Regions from separate parts of the Streptomyces sp. NBC_00376 genome, predicted to be linked through region 2. Evidence: predicted binding sites of a transcription regulator. Region 2 holds the regulator's gene; the other holds the start of a gene.
What was found. The regulator HrcA, encoded in region 2, represses chaperone genes, less so after heat shock. The targets are predictions, from matches to a motif close to TTNGCACTCNGNNNNNCNGAGTGCNAA.
Positions count from the first base shown of each region.

Region 1 (9,822 bases), 2.3 Mb from region 2:
CCGCAGTCCGAGCAGAACGTCCCTCGCCGTTGTCGGCACCGCCACCGCCCTCGCCCTTCTCACGGCCTGTGGCGGCAGCGGTGACGACGACTCCGCCGCCGGAAGCGACGGCAAGCCCGTCAGCATCACCTTCTGGGGCTGGGCCAAGGGATCCAAGGAGGTCGTTGACGCGTTCAACGCCTCGCACAAGAACATCAAGGTGGTGTACGAGGAGATCCCGTCCGGCAACGCGGGCGGTTACGCCAAGATCTCCAACGCGGTGAAGGCGGGCAACGCCCCCGACCTGGTCTCCATCGAGTACCCGCAGCTTCCGGAGTACGTCAGTCAGGGCGCGCTCCAGGACATCGGCCAGTACTTCACCGAGGACATCCGCAAGAAGCTGCTGCCGCAGGCGGTCGAGCTGACGACGCTCGGCGGCAAGAACTGGGCCGTTCCGTTCGACGCCTCGCCGCAGTCCTTCTACTACCGCAAGGACCTCTTCGAGAAGTACGGCGTCGAGGTCCCCAAGACCTGGGACGAGTTCCGCAAGGCCGCCGAGAAGATCAAGAAGGCCGACAAGAAGGCCCGGATCGGCACCTTCTTCCCCGATGACCCGACCACGTTCCAGGCGATGGCCTGGCAGGCCGGCGCCCAGTGGTACAAGCCCGAGGGCGACACCTGGAAGGTCAGCACCGCCGACGCGGCCACCAACAAGGTCGCCGACTACTGGCAGGGTCTGCTCGACGACGACCTGATCCGCTCCAACGCCTCGTTCAGCCCCGAGTGGACCAACTCCCTCAAGAACGGCGGCACCGTCGGCTACCTCGGCGCCGCCTGGGGCGCGGGTGTCCTCAAGGGCACGCTGCCCGAGCAGAGCGGCAAGTGGGCCGTCGCCCCGATGCCCAGCTGGGACGGCAAGCCCGCCAGCGGCATGCTCGGCGGCTCCACCTTCGCGGTGACCAAGACCAGCAAGAAGGCGAAGGCCGCGGTCGAGTTCGCCACCTGGATGTCGACCACCGAGGAAGGCATCAAGGCCCGCATCGAGTCCGGCACTTCGAGCGCCTTCCCGGCCGCGGCCGCCCTGCGCCCGGTCGCCAAGAAGTCCTTCGACGCCGGGTTCTACGGCGGCGAGGACATCTACCAGGTGTTCGAGGGCGCCGCGACGTCGATCGGCCAGAACTGGAGCTGGGGCCCGACGACCGGCACCACGAACACCACCATGAAGGACCAGTTCGGCAAGGTCGCCAGCGGTGGCACCACCATCAAGGACGCCGTGAAGGCCGGGCACGACGCCACGGTCGCCGAGCTGAAGAAGCGCGGTCTGAAGGTCGAGGACGCAGGCTGATGAAGCGCGCCCGGACGACCAGAGCCGCCGCCATCCTGCTGGGGCCCTTCTTCGTACTGTTCACCGTGGCCATGGTGCTGCCGATCGGTTACGCGGTCTGGCTCAGCCTGTTCACCGAGAAGCAGTCCGGCCTGGGCTTCGGCGGCACCGAGACCGTCTTCAGCGGACTCGACAACTACACGGCGGCCCTGGGCGACCGGGCGTTCCGCGAGGGCTTCGGCGTACTCCTCGGATACTGCCTGTTCTACATTCCGCTGCTGCTCATCGGAGCCCTCGCCCTCGCCCTGCTGCTGGACTCCACGCTGGCCCGGGCCCGCCGGTTCTTTCAGCTCGCGCTCTTCCTGCCGCACGCCGTGCCCGGCATCATCGCCGCGCTGATCTGGGTGTACCTCTACACACCGCAGCTCAGCCCGGTGGTCAGTGCCATGGAGTCCGGCGGGATCGGCTTCGACTTCTTCTCCCCCGAAGGCGCCCTTCCCTCGGTCGTCAACATCGCCCTGTGGGAGTGGCTCGGCTACAACATGGTGATCTTCTACGCCGCGTTGCAGGCGATCGACCGCTCCGTGCTCGAAGCGGCGACGGTCGACGGGGCCGGCGCCTGGCGCGTCGCGCTCAGCATCAAGGTTCCGCTGATCCGCGCCTCCGTCGTGATGGTCGCGCTGTTCACGGTCATCGGCTCGCTCCAGCTGTTCACCGAGCCGCTGATCCTCAACAAGGGGACCGGCTCCGCCGTCACCTCCACCTGGACGCCCAACATGTACGCGTACACCGCGGCCTTCGAACGCAACGACTACGGTCTCGCCGCGGCCGCCTCCATCCTGCTGGCGCTCACGGCCGCGCTGCTGTCCTTCGTCGTCACCCGCTTCACCGGCCGGAAGGGCAAGAAAGCATGAACTCCCCCGCCTCCCGCAGCCGCTGGATGTCGAAGACCGCAGTCAACGGCTTTCTCCTGCTCGCCGTCGTCTACATGCTCTTCCCGCTCGTCTGGCTGGTCACCGCCGCCACGAAGGACACCGGCGGCCTGCTCGCGGGCAACGCCTTCTCCTTCGAGGGCTTCAACCTCGGCGAGAACCTGTCGAACCTGGCCTCCTACGGCGACGGCATCTACTTCCGCTGGTACCTCAACAGCCTCATGTACGCGGGCGGCGGGGCGATCGTCTGCTCACTGATCTGCGTCGCCGCGGGATACGCCTTCGACAAGTACGAATTCCGGGGCAAGGAGAAGCTGTTCGCCCTCGTGCTGATGGGTGTGCTGGTGCCCACCACGGCGCTCGCCCTGCCGATGTACCTCCTGGCCTCCAAGACCGGCCTGGTCAACACCTACTGGTCGGTGCTGATCCCGGTGCTGGTCAACCCGTTCGGCGTGTATCTCGCCCGGGTGTTCAGCACCGGCTACATACCGAACGAGGCCCTGGAGGCCGCCCGTATCGACGGGGCCGGCGAGCTGCGCGTCTTCTGGTCCATCGGACTGCGCATGGTCATGCCGGGCTTCGTGACGGTCTTCCTCTTCCAGTTCACCGCGATCTGGAACAACTTCTTCCTCCCCCTCGTGATGCTCTCGGACCGCAAGCTCTTCCCGCTGAGCCTCGGTCTGTACTCCTGGAACACCAACACCCACGGCGAGCCGAGCTTCTACCCGCTCGTCGTCACCGGGTCCCTCCTCGCCGTCATCCCCCTGATCGTCGCCTTCGTCTCGCTGCAGCGGCACTGGAAGGCCGGACTGACCGCCGGCAGCGTCAAGTGACCTCACCGCGAGCCCTGAGGAGTACGAGTCCCACCATGCCCCACGCCACTGACAACCGGCCGACGGCCCTGCTCGCGATGGGCCCCGGCATCGCCGACCGTCTCCTCGCCGACCGCCACCGCACCCGGCTGGCCGCCCTCACCCGCACCGACCCGCACTTCGTCGCCCACGACCTGGCCGACCCGACGCCCGAGGCGGCCGCCGCGCTCGCCGAGGCCGAGGTGCTGTTCACCTGCTGGGGCGCGACCCCGCTCACCGCCGGGGTACTGGCGGGCGCGCCCCGGCTGCGGGCCGTCGTGCACGCCGCGGGCTCCGTGAAGCACCACATCACCGACGCCTGCTGGGAACGCGGTATCACCGTCACCTCGGCGGCCGGGGCCAACGCCCTGCCGGTCGCCGAATTCACCCTCGCCGCGATCCTGTTCGCCGGCAAGCGGGTGCTGCACTCCGCGGAGCGCTACCGCGGCCTGCGCGCCGAGCACAACTGGCTCGGGGAGCTCGACGGGGCCGGCAACTACCGCCGTACCGTCGGCATCGTCGGCGCCTCCCGGATCGGCCGGCGCGTGATCGAGCTGCTGCGCCCCTTCGACCTGGACGTGCTGCTGTACGACCCGTACGTGGACGGCCCGGAGGCGGCACGGCTCGGTGTACGGCTCACCTCGCTCGACGAGCTGTGCGCGAGCAGCTCCGTCGTCTCGGTGCACGCCCCCCAGCTCCCGGAGACCCACCATCTGATCGGTGCGACGCAGCTGGCCGCCATGGCGGACGCGACGACGCTGATCAATACGGCGCGGGGTTCGCTGATCGACGAGGGCGCGCTGCTGCCCGAGCTGACGGCCGGGCGGCTCCAGGCGGTGCTGGATGTGACGGACCCCGAACTCCCGTCCGCCGACTCGCCGTTGTACACCCTGCCGAACGTGCTGCTCACCCCGCACGTCGCGGGTTCGCTGGGCGACGAGCTGCACCGGATGGCCGACCAGGCGCTGGACGAGCTGGAGCGGTTCGCGGCCGGCCTGCCCTTCGCGGACCCGGTGCACTCCGGGAGCCTGAGCCACTCGGCCTGAATGCCCGAAGGCCCCCTGTCCCACCGTCGAGCGGTGGGGCAGGGGGCCTTCTGCTGCCTTCGGCCTTCCGAGGGCTGCTCGGCCTTCCGAGGGCGGTGAGCCCTCGGCGGCCGGGAGCCGGTGGCCAGGCGTCAGTGCGAGTGGCCGTGACCGCCGTGGCCGGCCTCGGCCTCTTCCTCGGCCGGCTTCTCGACGACCAGGGTCTCGGTCGTGAGCAGCAGCGACGCGATGGACGCGGCGTTCTCCAGCGCGGAGCGGGTGACCTTGACCGGGTCGATGACGCCGGCCTTCACCAGGTCGCCGTACTCGCCGGTCGCGGCGTTGAAGCCCTGGCCCTTGTCGAGCTCGGAGACCTTCGAGGTGATGACGTAGCCCTCGAGGCCCGCGTTCTCGGCGATCCAGCGCAGCGGCTCGACGGCGGCGCGGCGCACGACCGCGACACCGGTGGCCTCGTCGCCGGTCTTGCCGAGGTTGCCGTCCAGCACCTTGACGGCGTGGACGATGGCGGAGCCACCACCGGAGACGATGCCCTCCTCGACCGCGGCGCGGGTCGCGGAGATGGCGTCCTCCAGACGGTGCTTCTTCTCCTTGAGCTCCACCTCGGTGGCGGCACCGACGCGGATCACGCACACGCCGCCGGCCAGCTTCGCGAGGCGCTCCTGGAGCTTCTCGCGGTCCCAGTCGGAGTCGGTGGCGTCGATCTCGGCCTTGATCTGGTTGACCCGGCCCTTGACGTCGCCGGGCTCGCCGCCGCCGTCCACGATCGTGGTGTCGTCCTTGGAGACGGTGACGCGGCGGGCGGTGCCCAGCACGTCCAGACCGGCCTGGTCGAGCTTGAGGCCGACCTCCTCGGCGATGACGGTCGCACCGGTGAGGGTGGCGATGTCGCCGAGCATGGCCTTGCGGCGGTCACCGAAGCCCGGGGCCTTCACCGCGACGGCGTTGAAGGTGCCACGGATCTTGTTGACGACGAGGGTCGACAGCGCCTCGCCCTCGACGTCCTCGGCGATGATCAGCAGCGGCTTGGAGCCACCGGCCTGGATGACCTTCTCCAGCAGCGGGAGCAGCTCCTGGATCGAGCCGATCTTGCCCTGGTGGATCAGGATGTACGGGTCGTCGAGGACGGCCTCCATACGCTCCTGGTCGGTCACCATGTACGGGGACAGGTAGCCCTTGTCGAAGGCCATGCCCTCGGTGAAGTCGAGGTCCAGACCGAAGGTGTTGGACTCCTCGACGGTGATGACACCGTCCTTGCCGACCTTGTCCATCGCGTCCGCGATGAGCTCGCCGACCTGCGGGTCCTGCGCGGAGAGCGCGGCCACGGCGGCGATGTCGGTCTTGTCCTCGATCGGGCGGGCGGTCGCGAGGAGCTCCTCGGACACGGCCTTGACCGCGGCGTCGATGCCCTTCTTCAGGGCGGCCGGGGAGGCACCGGCGGCGACGTTGCGCAGACCCTCGCGGACGAGCGCCTGGGCCAGCACGGTGGCGGTGGTCGTACCGTCACCCGCGACGTCGTTGGTCTTGGTCGCCACCTCCTTCACCAGCTGGGCACCGAGGTTCTCGTACGGGTCGTCGAGCTCGACCTCGCGCGCGATGGTGACACCGTCGTTGGTGATGGTGGGAGCGCCGAACTTCTTGTCGATGACGACATTGCGGCCCTTGGGGCCGATCGTCACCTTGACCGTGTCGGCAAGCTTGTTGACGCCGCGCTCAAGGGCGCGACGGGCGTCCTCGTCGAACTTCAGGATCTTCGCCATGGGAGCTGAGCTTTCCTCTCGAACGAACTGCGCCCCCGACCACCCGGCTGGTTATTCGCGGGGGCCAGGGGCGCAGAACAGAAGCAAACGTGGGTGAATTACTTCTCGACGATCGCGAGCACGTCGCGAGCCGAGAGGACGAGGTACTCCTCGCCGTTGTACTTCACCTCGGTGCCGCCGTACTTGCTGTAGAGCACGACGTCGCCGGTCTTGACGTCGAGCGGAAGGCGCTCGCCGTTCTCGAAGCGGCCCGGGCCCACGGCCAGGACGACGCCCTCCTGGGGCTTCTCCTTGGCGGTGTCCGGAATGACCAGGCCGGAGGCCGTGGTCTGCTCGGCGTCGAGCGGCTGGACCACAATGCGGTCCTCGAGCGGCTTGATCGCAACCTTGGTGCTGGCGGTCGACACGATCCGGTCTCCCCCTTCGGAGATCTCACGGGGTAACAGTCTTTGGGTGGCGACCAGGTCGATCCGTCGTCGCGGGTGCCGGACCTGCCAGTCGCGCAGTACTGCTGGCACTCTCCAGTGGTGAGTGCCAGCACCGAGACTATGACCGGGATTAGCACTCGGTCAAGCGGAGTGCCAATTCAGACGATCGTGGCGTGGCACTTCCGGACACCGGTCCGGACAACAGTCCGGACAACATGGAGGCAACGTACGGACGCACCGGACCGTTCCGTACGACCGTGGGGAGATGACCCGCCCTTCTCCGTACCGGCAGCCGGACCCCGCGTCCGGGCGGCGCCCGTACGAATCGCGCACCGTGAACGGCTGCCTCGATGTGGTGCTCGGGCTGCTGCTGACCCTCCTGGAGGGGCTGATCTGCGCGGTCGCCACCATCCAGCCGGCCTTCTCCCGGGCGGACCTCGACGGCTCGGAGACCACGGGCCCGCCGCCGATGGACTGGACGCCCGTCCTCGTCCTCGGCTCGATCGCCGCGGTGATCGGCCTGATCGCCGTCGTGCTGATCCGCAGCAACTGGCCCCGGGCGGGCGCGCTCCAGGTGCTGGCGGCGCTGGCGCTGTGCGTGGTCACCGTGCAGGCCGGCCACGAGGACTACCGCCGCTCGCACCCGGCGCCCGCGCCCGCTCCCTCGTACGGTCCCGGCCGGACCGACCACCAGTGCCTCAGTGGCGGCGACAGCCGCGAGTGCCGGGACTCCGGCAGCTGACCGCAGGAGATCACGACCATCGACCCCGACTCGCCGTGATCACCGTGCGCGGGCGGGCCCGCCGCGGGCGTCCGCTGCGGGTGATGCACCTTCTGGGCGGCCTTGCGGCCCAGCCGTTCGATCGGGTCCACCGACTGGGCGCAGCCGGTGGCGGCCAGGAGCGCACCGGCCGCCAGCAGTCCGGCCAGCAGCCGGTGCGCCTTTCTCATACGTAGTCCTCCAGCCGGGCCACGGCGTATCCCCGGTCCGTGACGGTCTTCATGACCGCCCGGACCAGGTCGGCCATGCTGCCGCCCCATTCACCGCGCCCCCGGAAATGGGTGAGGATGATGTCGCCCGGGTGCAGGTCCTGGTCCTCCTCGCGCCACTCCATGTGGTCCGGGAACGCCTCGGCGTTCCAGAGGGGCACGGCCTTGATCCCGCAGGACTGCGCGATGCGGAGGGTGTCGCCGTTGTAGTTGCCGTACGGCGGGCGGAAGAGGACGGGCCGCTTGCCGAACTGCTTCTCGATGATCTCCTGCTGGTGGCAGATCTCGCGTTCCTGCTCGTCGTACGGGAGTCCGGGCAGATAGGGGTGGTTGAGCGTGTGGTTGTTGATGGAGACGCCCAGCCGCTGGGCCTCGCCGAAGTACCCGTAGTTGTCGCTCACCTCGTAGTCGCTGAGGAAGGCGCTGTACGGGATGTCCAGCTCGTCCATCATCTGCAGCAGCTCGGGGTCCTTCTCGGAGCCGTCGTCCATCGTCAGGAAGACGATCCGGTCTTTGGTCGGGACGGTGGTGAAGACCGGCGGCAGCGAGTCGTTGCCGCCCTTCACCTCGAACCCCTCGCGGGTGGTGATGCGCGGCTTCACGGCGGGTGGCGGCGGTGCGATCAGCGGCGTCCTCTCCAGCCCCCACTTCTTGGCGAGCGCCGCCCGCACGGCCGGAGCGAGCTGCGCGTTCTCATGGGACCCGTCGGGTGCGCGGCCCTGGCCGGGCCGCTGTCCGGGGCCGCCCGGGTGCCCGGCGGCGGGGTTCGAACCAGGGTTCGGCTCCGGGTTCCCGGCCAGGGGCCGGTCCCGGTGTTCGGTGTCGCCCGCCTGTTCGCCGGCCCCGGAGGCACAGCCGGAGCCGACCGCGGCGACCAGGAGTGCGGCCAGGACGGCGCAGGCGGGCCGGTGCGCGCCCGAGCCCCGGTCGCGCCCGGACCGGGGCATGCCCGGCTCGCTCCGTTTCATGGTGTTTTTTTCGTTTTGTCGTACAAGCTGCATGGCGCCGCATACTGCCAGCACTGGACGGGCCTCCCGGCCCGACACCGCCGCCGGGCCCGCCGCTCTACCCGGCTGGCTCACAATGGGGCGGGTGAACGCTCTCGCCCCGAACGACCCGTCCGACGCCAGCGACCCGTCCGCCGCCGACGACCGGTCCGACGCCCCCGGCCCCATCGCCGCCTTCCAGGCCCTGCGCACCCCCGAGGGCACCGCGCTCCTGGACGGACTGCGGTCGTACGACCCCTCCCAGGAACTCGCCACCGCCACCCGGCTGCGCCGCTCCCACCCGGCCGCCCTGGTCTCGGCGGCACTGGGCCAGGCGCGACTGCGGCAGCGGGCGGTGGCGAAGTTCGGCGCCGAGGACGCGTACCGGATGTTCTTCACGCCCAACGGCGTCGAGCAGGCGACCCGTACGTCGGTGGCCACCCATCGCGCACGGCGGTTCGCCGCGGGCGGGGTGCGCAGCGTCGCCGATCTCTGCTGCGGGATCGGCGGCGACGCGCTCGCGCTCGCGCGGGCGGGCATCCGCGTGCTCGCCGTCGACCGCGACCCGCTGACCGCGGAGGTGGCCCGTGCCAACGCCGCCGCGCTGGGCCTGGACGGTCTGATCGAGGTGCGGTGCGCCGATGTCGCGGGAGTCGACACCTCGTCGTACGACGCGGTCTTCGTCGACCCGGCCCGGCGCGGCGGGCGGGGCCGGATCTTCGACCCCGAGGCGTACTCGCCGCCGCTCTCCTGGGCGACCGGTGCCGCGCTCGCGGCTCCCCGGGCCGCCCTGAAGATCGCCCCGGGCATCCCGCACGAGGCGATCCCGGCGCAGGCGGAGGCCGAGTGGATCTCGGACGGCGGCGACGTGAAGGAGGCGGTGCTCTGGTTCGGCGAGGGCTTCGCGGCCGGTTCGTACCGCGCCACCGTGCTCCCGGCCGGGGCCACCCTGTGGTCCGCGGCCCCGCCGCCCGCCCCGCCGGTCGGCCCGGTGGGCCGCTATCTGTACGAGCCGGACGGCGCCGTCATCCGCGCCCATCTGGTCGCCGACCTCGTCGAGCGGTGCGAGGGCCGGCTGCTCGACGAGACGATCGCGTACATCACGAGCGACGAGCCGTACGAGTCCCCGTACACCTCCGGGTACGAGATCACCGACCAACTCCCCTTCAACATGAAGAAGCTGAAGGCGCTGCTGCGGGAGCGGAAGGTGGGCGTGCTGACCGTCAAGAAGCGCGGCTCGGCGGTCGAACCGGAGGAACTGCGCCGCAGGATGAAGCTCCAGGGGCCCGAGTCCGCGACGGTCTTCCTGACCCGGGTGGCCGGGGCACCGACGATGCTGATCGGCCACCCGCTGGCCCGCCCGGCCTGACCGGACGGGCGGACGGGCGGCCGTCAGGCGAGGTCGGTCAGGTCCTCGGCGTACACCTGCGATAGCGGCTGAGGGCCCACGTACTGCTGGCAGTTGCACTGTCCGGACTCGAAACGGACCGGCTTCTTGGCCTCGTCCCAGGCCGTCGGCACCTCGACCC
Region 1 is NZ_CP107960.1:3,548,631-3,558,452, forward strand. Features, by position in the region: gene OG842_RS15745 (ABC transporter substrate-binding protein) at 1-1,324, shown strand, start outside; gene OG842_RS15750 (carbohydrate ABC transporter permease) at 1,324-2,217, shown strand; gene OG842_RS15755 (carbohydrate ABC transporter permease) at 2,214-3,068, shown strand; gene OG842_RS15760 (hydroxyacid dehydrogenase) at 3,104-4,132, shown strand; gene groL (chaperonin GroEL) at 4,264-5,889, opposite strand; gene groES (co-chaperone GroES) at 5,988-6,296, opposite strand; gene OG842_RS15775 (DUF6234 family protein) at 6,583-7,059, shown strand; partial or broken gene OG842_RS15780 (polysaccharide deacetylase family protein) at 7,137-7,268, opposite strand; gene OG842_RS15785 (polysaccharide deacetylase family protein) at 7,265-8,308, opposite strand; gene OG842_RS15790 (class I SAM-dependent methyltransferase) at 8,391-9,662, shown strand; gene OG842_RS15795 (hypothetical protein) at 9,686-9,822, opposite strand, start outside.
Region 1: the regulator HrcA is predicted to act here: its motif matches at 6,448-6,474, upstream of groES (co-chaperone GroES).

Region 2 (9,822 bases):
GTCGCCCTCGGCGTCGGTGACCCAGACGACGTGCTGGTCGCCGTCGGCCTGGAAGGCGCGGGGCAGTCTGGCGCGTACGCCCGGTTCGACGGCGAGCGCGCGGGCCGGGCCCTCGCTGTGGGTGACCCAGTGGACGGCGCCGCGCGTCCCGACGGCGCTGCCGCGGCCGGTGCGGTCCGGGGACGCGGAGTCGAGATGGCTGCCGGCGTGCACGGGGTGCGGCTGGAGGTCGGCGCGCTGACCGCCGAGCCGGATGTCGATGCGGCGGGGCCCGTCGCCCTCCAGGCCGTCCAGCAGCCAGAGTTCACCGGCCGAGGCGTAGACGACGCGGGTGCCGTCGGTGGACGCGTGGCGGGCGTAGAAGCCCTCGATGCCGGTGTGGCGGCGCAGATCGGAGCCGTCGGGGAGCGAGGAGTAGAGCGCGCCGACGCCTTCGTGGTCGGAGAGGAAGGCGACGCGCTCGCCCACCCACATCGGGCATTCGATGTTCCCGTCGAGGTCGGCGTGGAGCCGTACGAACTCCGCAGGGCCGTCCGCCGGGGACTCCTGCTCGATCCACAGCTTGCCCGCCGTGCCGCCCCGGTAGCGCTTCCAGGCGGCGGCCTCGCGCCCCATGGTGACCGAGAGCAGCAGTACCCGGCCGCCGGGCCCGTACGCGAGCGAGCCGACCGGCCCGTACGGCAGGGTCCGGGCGGGTCCGCCGTCGACCGGCACGGCCCTGGCCCAGGTGCGCCGGAACGAGGCCTGCCCCTGGGCGCTGACGACCAGCACCTCGCCCTCGGGCGTCCAGCCGTGCACGGCGGTCCGGGCGTCGCCCCAGTGGGTGAGCCGCTGGGAGGGGCCGCCGTCGGCCGGTGCGATGTGCACCTCGGGGGCCCCGTCCCTGGTGGACGTCCAGGCGATCCGGGTTCCGTCGGGCGATATCCGGGGGCCGGCGACCGGCCGGTTGTCGGCACAGACGCGCCAGGCTCGGCCGCCGTCCAGCGGCGCCAGCCAGACATCGTCCTCGGCGGTGAAGGCGATCGAATCGCCCTGGACATGGGGGTATCGGAGGTAGGCAGACTGCGTCACACCGGTCACCCTAGGTCGCGGTTCCGCTCCGCGTAAGCGGGTTGGCCGGAGTTCGACGGGCCGCCGCGGGGCGGGCCGGTTCACTTGCCCATGGGTGTCTCGGTCACCGTCACCGTGACGGTGACCACCGGCCGGAGGCCCTGGCCGCCGCCGGCCGGCGGCGGATTCACCGCGGCGGTCGACGGGACGGCGTCGCAGTTGCCGAGCACATCCGCCCGGAAAACGGCCTTCCCGCCGGTCTTCGCGGTCAGGTCCCCGCGCACGCAGCGCCCACCGAGCTCCTGGGTCACCTTGCCGGTGAGGGTGATGGGCTCGCCCTGCCCGGTCTTGCCGGTGCAGTCGACGTTCGCGATCCGGCGCGCGGACGCGGAGGGTTGTACGCCCCCGGCCAGGTACCCGTCGACACCGGCGGTGCAGTTCAGCCACTGCACGTCGACCCCGTTGCTTTCCAGTGCGCCGGTGCCGACCCGGTCGGTGGTCACGGCGATGGAAGCGGAGTTCAATCCGCCCTGGGGGTCACAGGCGGCAGCTCCCGCGACCGCCGCGACCACGAGTGCGGACGCGGCCAGAAAGCGCCGTTCTCTTACCTGACCCCATGCCCTTGATGTCCCCATACGGGCAGCTTCCCACCGTTCGCTCACGAAGCGGTAGACGGCTTGCCGCCAAAACCGTGAGCGGCTCCGGCGCACGCGACGGGGCGCGCGGCAGGCTCACGACGGGGCGTGCTGCGGCCTCACGACGGAGCTCGCGCCGGCCTCACGACCAGCGGCCGGTGCGCCCCAGCAGCAGAGCGGTCGCCGCCGTGCCCGCCGTGGAGGTGCGCAGCACGCTCGCGCCGAGCCGGCAGGTCCTGGCACCCGCCGCGGCGAACGCCGCCAGTTCCTGCGGCGACACCCCGCCCTCGGGACCCACGACGAGCACGATCTCGCCCTGTTCGGGGAGCGGGACGGTGGCCAGCGGTTCGCTGTCGTGCTCCCGGTCCTCGTGCAGGACGGCGGCGAAGTCCGCCGCGGCCAGCAGCGCGGCGACCTGCTTGGTCGTCATCGCGTCGGCCACCTCGGGGAAGCGCACCCGGCGGGACTGCTTGCCCGCCTCCCGGGCGGTGTTGCGCCATTTCGCGAGGGACTTGAGGCCGCGGTCGCCCTTCCACTGCGTGATGCAGCGCGACGCCTGCCAGGGCACGATCGCGTCGGCCCCGGTCTCCGTCATCGTCTCCACGGCGACCTCGCCCCGGTCACCCTTGGGCAGGGCCTGGACGACGGTGATGCGGGAAACGGGCGGGGGCTCCTCCCGGACCCCGGTCAGACCGGTGAGGACGAGCCGGTCCTTGCCCTCGGCGGCCAGGACGACGCCTTCCGCCCAGTGGCCGCGCCCGTCGGTGAGTACGACGTCCTCACCGGCGTGCAGCCGCTTGACCGACACGGCGTGCCGGCCCTCGGGCCCCTCCAGGACGAACTCGGGTCCGCCGGGGACCTGTTCGACGACGAAGACCGGTGCGGTCACTGCGTACTCCTTGTGCTCACTGCCGTCCGTGCGGCGTCCAGTTCTTCGGCGAGCAGCCTGACCAGCCGGCCGGCCGGCAGCTCGCGTGCCATCCGGTGTCCCTGCCCCGCCCACAGGGCCATGCCCTGCGCGTCCCCGGCCTTCGCCGCCGCCTTGCGCAGCCCGGCGGTCAGATAGTGGACCTGCGGGTAGGCGGCGGGGGCGTACGGGCCGTGCTCGCGCATGAACCGGTTGACCAGGCCGCGGGCCGGGCGGCCGGAGAACGCCCGGGTCAGGGCGGTCCGTACGAACAGCGGGTTGGTCAGGGCCTGCTTGTGCAGCAGGCCCGCCCCGGACTCGGGGCAGATGAGGAACGCCGTGCCGAGCTGCGCCGCCTCCGCGCCCGCGGCGAGCACCGCGGCGATCTGGGAGCCGCGCATCAGCCCGCCGGTGGCGACGATCGGTATCTGCACGGTCTCGCGGACCTGGGAGACCAGTGAGAGCAGCCCGATTCCGGCGCCGTCGGTCTGCGGGTCGTCGCGGTGGGTGGACTGGTGGCCGCCCGCCTCGACGCCCTGGACGCAGACCGCGTCGGCGCCCGCCCACTGGGCGGCCTGGGCCTCCTCGGGCGTGGTGACCGTCACGACGGTGTACGTGCCGACGCCGGCGAACGCGTCGAGGGTGTCGCGGGTCGGGCAGCCGAAGGTGAACGAGACGGCCGGGACCGGGTCCTCCAGGAGGATGGCGATCTTGGCGTCGTAGTTGTCGTCGCCGCCGGAGTCCGGATCACCGAGCGGGGTCTCGTACCAGGCGGCCTCGCCCGCGAGCTGGTGCCGGTACACCTCGACGGCGCTCGGGTCGGCGAGCGCCGGCTGCGGCATGAAGAGATTGACGCCGAAGGGCTGACCGGTCAGCCCGCGCAGCTGCTTGATCTCGTTGTACATGCCGTCCGCCGTCTTGTACCCGGCGGCGAGGAAACCGAGCCCGCCCGCCTCACAGACGGCGGCGGCGAGCTGCGGACAGGATGCGCCCCCCGCCATCGGGGCCTGCACGATCGGATACCGGCAGAGATCGGTCAACGCGGATGACATGACCGCATCGTGTCACGTCCCGCGCGGCGCGGGGCGCGCGGGACGGGGCCCGCTTTGTACTGAACGCCGGACAAGGTCCGTAAGCGAACACCGCACGGGTTCATACGCGAACGCCGGACAGGTTCGTACGCGGACACCGGCAGGCCCGCACGCGAACGCCGGACAGGCCCGCCGAGCGGGTCCGTCCGGCGTCCGGAAACGGTGTGCGGGACCGGTCAGCGGCCGTTGAAGGCGTCCTTCAGCCGGGAGAACAGCCCCTGCTGGCCGGGCTGGAACTGGCCGGTGGGCCGCTCCTCGCCGCGCATCTTCGCCAGGTCGCGCAGCAGCCGCTCCTGCTCCGGGTCCAGCTTCGTCGGGGTCATCACCTCGACGTGCACGATCAGGTCGCCGCGCCCGCCGCCCCGCAGATGCGTGATGCCGCGGCCGTGCAGCGGCACCGACTGGCCGGACTGGGTGCCCGGCCGGATGTCGACCTCCTCCAGGCCGTCGAGCGTCTCCAGCGGCACCTTGGTGCCGAGCGCGCCCGCCGTCATGGGGATGGTGACCGTGCAGTGCAGGTCGTCGCCGCGGCGCTGGAACACCGAGTGCGAGAGCTCGTGGATCTCCACGTACAGATCGCCGGCCGGGCCGCCGCCGGGGCCGACCTCGCCCTCGCCCGCGAGCTGGATGCGGGTGCCGTTGTCGACACCGGCGGGGATCTTCACGGTGAGCGTGCGCCGCGAGCGGATGCGGCCGTCACCGGCGCACTCCGGGCACGGGGTCGGCACGACCGTGCCGAAGCCCTGGCACTGCGGGCAGGGCCGCGAGGTCATGACCTGGCCGAGGAAGGACCGGGTGACCTGGGAGACCTCGCCGCGGCCGCGGCACATGTCACAGGTCTGGGCGGAGGTGCCTGGGGCGGCGCCCTCACCGCTGCACGTCGTACAGACGACGGCCGTGTCGACCTGGATGTCCTTGGTGGTGCCGAACGCCGCCTCGGCGAGATCGATCTCCAGACGGATCATCGCGTCCTGGCCGCGCCGGGTGCGCGAACGGGGCCCGCGCTGCGACGACGTACCGAAGAACGCGTCCATGATGTCGGAGAAGTTGCCGAAGCCGCCCTGTCCGAATCCGCCCGCGCCACCGCCGCCGGAGGCGGACAGCGGGTCGCCGCCGAGGTCGTAGACCTGCTTCTTCTGCGGGTCCGACAGCACCTCGTAGGCGGCGTTGATCTCCTTGAACCGCTCCTGGGTCTTCGGATCGGGGTTCACATCCGGGTGCAGCTCGCGGGCGAGCCTCCGGAATGCCTTCTTGATCTCGTCCTGAGATGCGTCGCGGCGCACGCCGAGTACGGCGTAGTAGTCCGTGGCCACTTACGACTCCGCCAGGATCTGTCCGACGTAACGTGCCACTGCGCGTACCGCTCCCATCGTTCCGGGGTAGTCCATGCGGGTCGGTCCGACCACGCCGAGTTTGGCGACTGCCTCGTCGCCCGAACCGTAGCCGACCGCGACGACGGACGTGGAGTTGAGCCCTTCGTGGGCGTTCTCGTGCCCGATACGTACGGTCATGCCCGAGTCCTTGGCCTCGCCGAGCAGCTTCAGCAGCACGACCTGCTCCTCCAGTGCCTCCAGCACCGGCCGGATCATCACCGGGAAGTCGTGCCCGAAGCGGGTGAGGTTGGAGGTGCCGCCGATCATCAGCCGCTCCTCCGTCTCCTCGACGAGGGTTTCGAGCAGGGTGGAGAGCACGGTGGACACGGTTCCCCGGTCCTCGCTCTCGAAGGATTCCGGCAGGTCCTGCACCAGCTGCGGGACGTCCGCGAAGCGGCGTCCGACGACCCGGCTGTTGAGCCGGGCCCGCAGATCGGCGAGAGAGGTCTCGCCGAACGGGGCGGGGCAGTCGATCATGCGCTGTTCGACCCGGCCGGTGTCCGTGATGAGCACGAGCATCAGCCGGGCGGGTGCCAGGGAGAGCAGTTCCACGTGCCGCACCGTCGAGCGGGTCAGCGAGGGGTACTGCACGATGGCGACCTGCCGGGTCAGCTGCGCGAGCAGCCGTACGGTGCGGCCCACGACGTCGTCGAGGTCGACCGCGCCGTCGAGGAAATTGTGAATGGCGCGACGTTCCGGCGTCGAGAGGGGCTTGACCCCCGCGAGCTTGTCGACGAAGAGCCGGTAGCCCTTGTCCGTCGGAATGCGTCCCGCGCTGGTGTGGGGCTGGGCGATGAAGCCCTCGTCCTCCAGCACCGCCATGTCGTTGCGGACGGTTGCCGGGGAGACTCCCAGCTTGTGCCGCTCGGTGAGCGCCTTGGAGCCGACGGGCTCCTCCGTGCCGACATAGTCCTGGACGATGGCGCGAAGCACTTCGAGTCTGCGTTCGCTGAGCATCGCGCACACCTCCAGCTGTGTTTCCTCGTTGGTTCTCGGGTCGTTCCTGTTTCTCTGCCCAGGAATCCGCCTGGCACTCTGTCAACGCGAGTGCCAGCAACCCCCCGGCCAGTGTACGGCGGCCGAGTGGGGACCTAGCAAGGGCGACCGACCACGCTACCTCGCGACCTCACAGGTGGTTTGCGGATAGCGTCACGGTATGGATGCCTCTTGGGAAGAGTTCGGCTGGGAGCGACTCGGTCGCGGAGTGGGGCGGAGGCGCCTTCCCGGGTGGGACGCGACGGTCGCACTGGTGTCGGGAACGGACGGAGTGCTCCTCTACGACACCGGATCGACGCTCCGCGAGGGCGCCGAGGTGCGGGCCCAGACGCAGGCCCTGCTCGGCCGGAGGGTGACGCATATCGCACTCAGCCATCCCCATTTCGACCATGTGCTGGGCACGGCCGCGTTCTCCGGCGCCCAGGTGTACGGGGCGGTCGGCATGGCCGAGCTGCTGAAGCACGGGAAGGACGAGCTGCACAGCTCGGCCGTGCGCCACGGGGTCGAGGAGCACGACGCGGTGGAGGCCGTCGACGCGCTGGTCGCGCCGCAGCACGAGGTGTGCGGCGAGTGGACGCTCGATCTGGGCGGCGGACGCAAGGTGCTGCTGGCCGACGTGGGCCCCGCGCACAGCAGCCACGACCTGGTGGCGGTCGTCCCCGGCTCCCCCGCGATCGTGCTCTGCGGCGACCTGGTCGAGGAGTCCGGCGAACCGCAGGCGGGCCGGGACGCCTTCCCCGCCCGGTGGCCGGCCTCCCTGGACCGGCTGCTGGCGCTGGGCGGCGAGGACGCGGTGTACGTGCCGGGGCACGGGGCGGTGGTGGACGCGGCGTTCGTACGCGACCAGCGCGAACAACTGGCCGTGCGCTTCGGCGTGTCGTGACCCCCGGGGCCAAGTCGTCCTATCGTCGTCCGATGCGCAGCTACCAGCCGGACCTGACCCCGCCGTGGAAGAGGTCCGCCCCCGTTCCCGAGGTGCCCGCCGAAGCCGATCTGGTCGTGGAGGAGGTCGCCACCGGATTCTGCGGCGCGGTGATCCGCTGCGAGAAGACGGCCCAGGGTCCGACGGTGACCCTGGAGGACCGCTTCGGCAAGCACCGGGTGTTCCCGATGGAGCCGCGCGGCTTCCTGCTGGAGGGCCGGGTCGTCACCCTCGTACGCCCCTCGGCCGCCGCTCCGGTGCGCCCCGCGCGGACGGCCTCGGGTTCGGTCGCGGTGCCCGGGGCGCGCGCCCGGGTCGCGCGGGCGGGCCGGATCTATGTGGAGGGCCGGCACGACGCGGAGCTGGTCGAGCGGGTCTGGGGCGACGACCTGCGGATCGAGGGCGTGGTCGTCGAGTACCTGGAGGGCATCGACGACCTTCCCGCCGTCGTGCGCGAGTTCTCCCCCGGCCCGGACGCCAGGCTGGGCGTCCTGGTCGACCACCTGGTCCCCGGCTCCAAGGAGTCCCGGATCGCCGACCAGGTCACGGACGGGAACGTACTGGTGGTCGGCCACCCCTACATCGACGTGTGGGAGGCGGTGAAGCCGTCCTCCGTGGGCATCACGGCCTGGCCCGTGGTCCCTCGCGGCCAGGACTGGAAGACGGGCGTGTGCCGCGCGCTCGGCTGGCCGGAGAACACCGGCGCGGCCTGGCAGCACATCCTGTCCAGGGTCCACTCGTACCGCGACCTGGAGCCGTCCCTGCTGGGCTCGGTGGAGCACCTGATCGACTTCGTGACGGCACCCGAGTAGCCGGGGAGGCGGGGGCCCAGGGGCGGAGCCCCCGCCCTCAGTCCACCAGGTCCCGCACCACCGCGTCCGCCAGCAGCCGGCCCCGCAGGGTCAGCACCGCCCGCCCCCGCTCGTACGGCCCCGGCTCCAGGAGCCCGTCCGCCAGCGCACGGCGGGAAGCGGCCAGACCGGCCGGGGCCAGGATGTCGAGCGGGCACCCGTCCTGGAGCCGGAGCTCCAGCAGGATCCGCTCGACCCGCCGGTCCTCCTCGGAGAGGATCTCGCGCCCGGCCCCCGGCGACCGCCCCTCGGCCAGCGCCTGCGCGTACGCGCCCGGGTGCTTCACGTTCCACCAGCGCACCCCGCCGACGTGGCTGTGCGCCCCGGGTCCGGCGCCCCACCAGTCGGCCCCGCGCCAGTACAGCTCGTTGTGCAGGCAGCGCCCCTCGGGCGTGCGGGCCCAGTTCGACACCTCGTACCAGGAGAAGCCCGCCGCGGCCATCGCCTCGTCCGCGATCAGGTACCGGTCGGCGTGGGCGTCGTCGTCGGTCATCGGGATCTCGCCGCGCCGGATCCGGCGGGCCAGCCGGGTGCCCTCCTCGACGATCAGCGCGTACGCCGACACATGGTCCGGCCCCGCCCCGATCGCCGCGTCCAGCGAGGCCCGCCAGTCGTCGTCGGACTCCCCCGGCGTGCCGTAGATCAGGTCGAGGTTGACGTGCTCGAAGCCCGCCTCCCGGGCCTCGGCGACACATGCCTCGGGCCGCCCCGGCGTATGCGTACGGTCCAGGATCTTCAGCACGTGCTGCCGGGCGCTCTGCATCCCGAAGGAGATCCGGTTGAAGCCGCCCTCACGCAGTTCGACGAGGTACGCCGGGGAGACGGACTCCGGATTGGCCTCGGTGGTGATCTCGGCGTCGTCCGCGAGCCCGAACTCCTCGCGGATCGCCCCCAGCATCCGGACCAGGTCCGCGGCGGCCAGCAGGGTCGGCGTACCGCCGCCGACGAAGACCGTGCGAACCGGGCGCGGATCGTCGCCGAGGACCTTGCGGGCCTGGCGGACCTCGCCGATCAGATGCTCGGCGTAGTTGTCCCTGGAGGCCAGCGCACCGCCGGAGCCGCGCAGCTCGGTGGCGGTGTAGGTGTTGAAGTCGCAGTAGCCGCAGCGGGTCGCGCAGTACGGCACGTGCAGGTAGAAGCCGAGCGGCCGGCCGGCCGCGCCTTCCAGGGCATGGCGGGGCAGCGCCCCGTCGTCGGGTACGGGTTCACCATCGGGCAGTACGGAAGGCATACCGCCCATTGTCGCTCGCCGCCGGGGAACCCCCGGCCACGCCCGTGATCACGGAGGCCGCCCGTCCCCGGCCACGCGTCCTCACCCCGCCTGGAGCACCAGCAGCGCCAGGTCGTCGTCGGGCGGCCGCTCGGCGAATTCATGCACCGCCCGCTTGATCCGGTCCGCTATCCCGTCCGCCGACAGCCCGGTGCAGCCGGCCAGCGCCTGGGACAGTCCGTCCCCGTCGTCGAACATCAGCGGCCCGCAGCGCCGCTCCGTCACCCCGTCCGTGACGCACAGCAGGCTGTCGCCGGGCGCCAGCTCGAAGCTCTGGCTCTCGTACGCGACGTCGTCGAAGATCCCGAGCAGCATCTGCGGCTCGGCGGCCGGGCGCACCTCGCCGTCGGGCCGCAGCAGCAGCGGCAGCGGGTGGCCGGCGCTGGCCAGGGTGCAGCGCACGCCGCCGCCGGGCAGCGGTACGAGCTCTCCGTACAGCAGGGACAGGAAGCGGGACTGCCCGGTGTCCGGGGTCTGCTGGCCGCCGGCGGCGGCCACCATGAGCGCGGCGGCCTCGGCGGCCTCCATCGCGTCGTCGAGGAGCAGCCGGTTGAGCCGGTCCAGGACCTCGCCGACGCCGAAGCCCTCGCGGGCCAGCAGCCGCAGCCAGGGGCGGGCGAGGCCGGTGACGACGGCGGCCTCGGGGCCGCTGCCCTGCACATCGCCCAGCACGAAGCACCAGCGGTCGCCGGGGCAGGGGAAGATGTCGTAGAAGTCACCGCCGACG
Region 2 is NZ_CP107960.1:5,883,158-5,892,979, reverse strand. Features, by position in the region: gene OG842_RS26460 (S41 family peptidase) at 1-1,071, opposite strand, end outside; gene OG842_RS26455 (hypothetical protein) at 1,152-1,574, opposite strand; gene OG842_RS26450 (16S rRNA (uracil(1498)-N(3))-methyltransferase) at 1,828-2,574, opposite strand; gene OG842_RS26445 (nitronate monooxygenase) at 2,571-3,644, opposite strand; gene dnaJ (molecular chaperone DnaJ) at 3,860-4,996, opposite strand; gene hrcA (heat-inducible transcriptional repressor HrcA) at 4,997-6,013, opposite strand; gene OG842_RS26430 (MBL fold metallo-hydrolase) at 6,213-6,935, shown strand; gene OG842_RS26425 (DUF3097 domain-containing protein) at 6,968-7,786, shown strand; gene hemW (radical SAM family heme chaperone HemW) at 7,824-9,065, opposite strand; gene OG842_RS26415 (ATP-binding SpoIIE family protein phosphatase) at 9,138-9,822, opposite strand, start outside.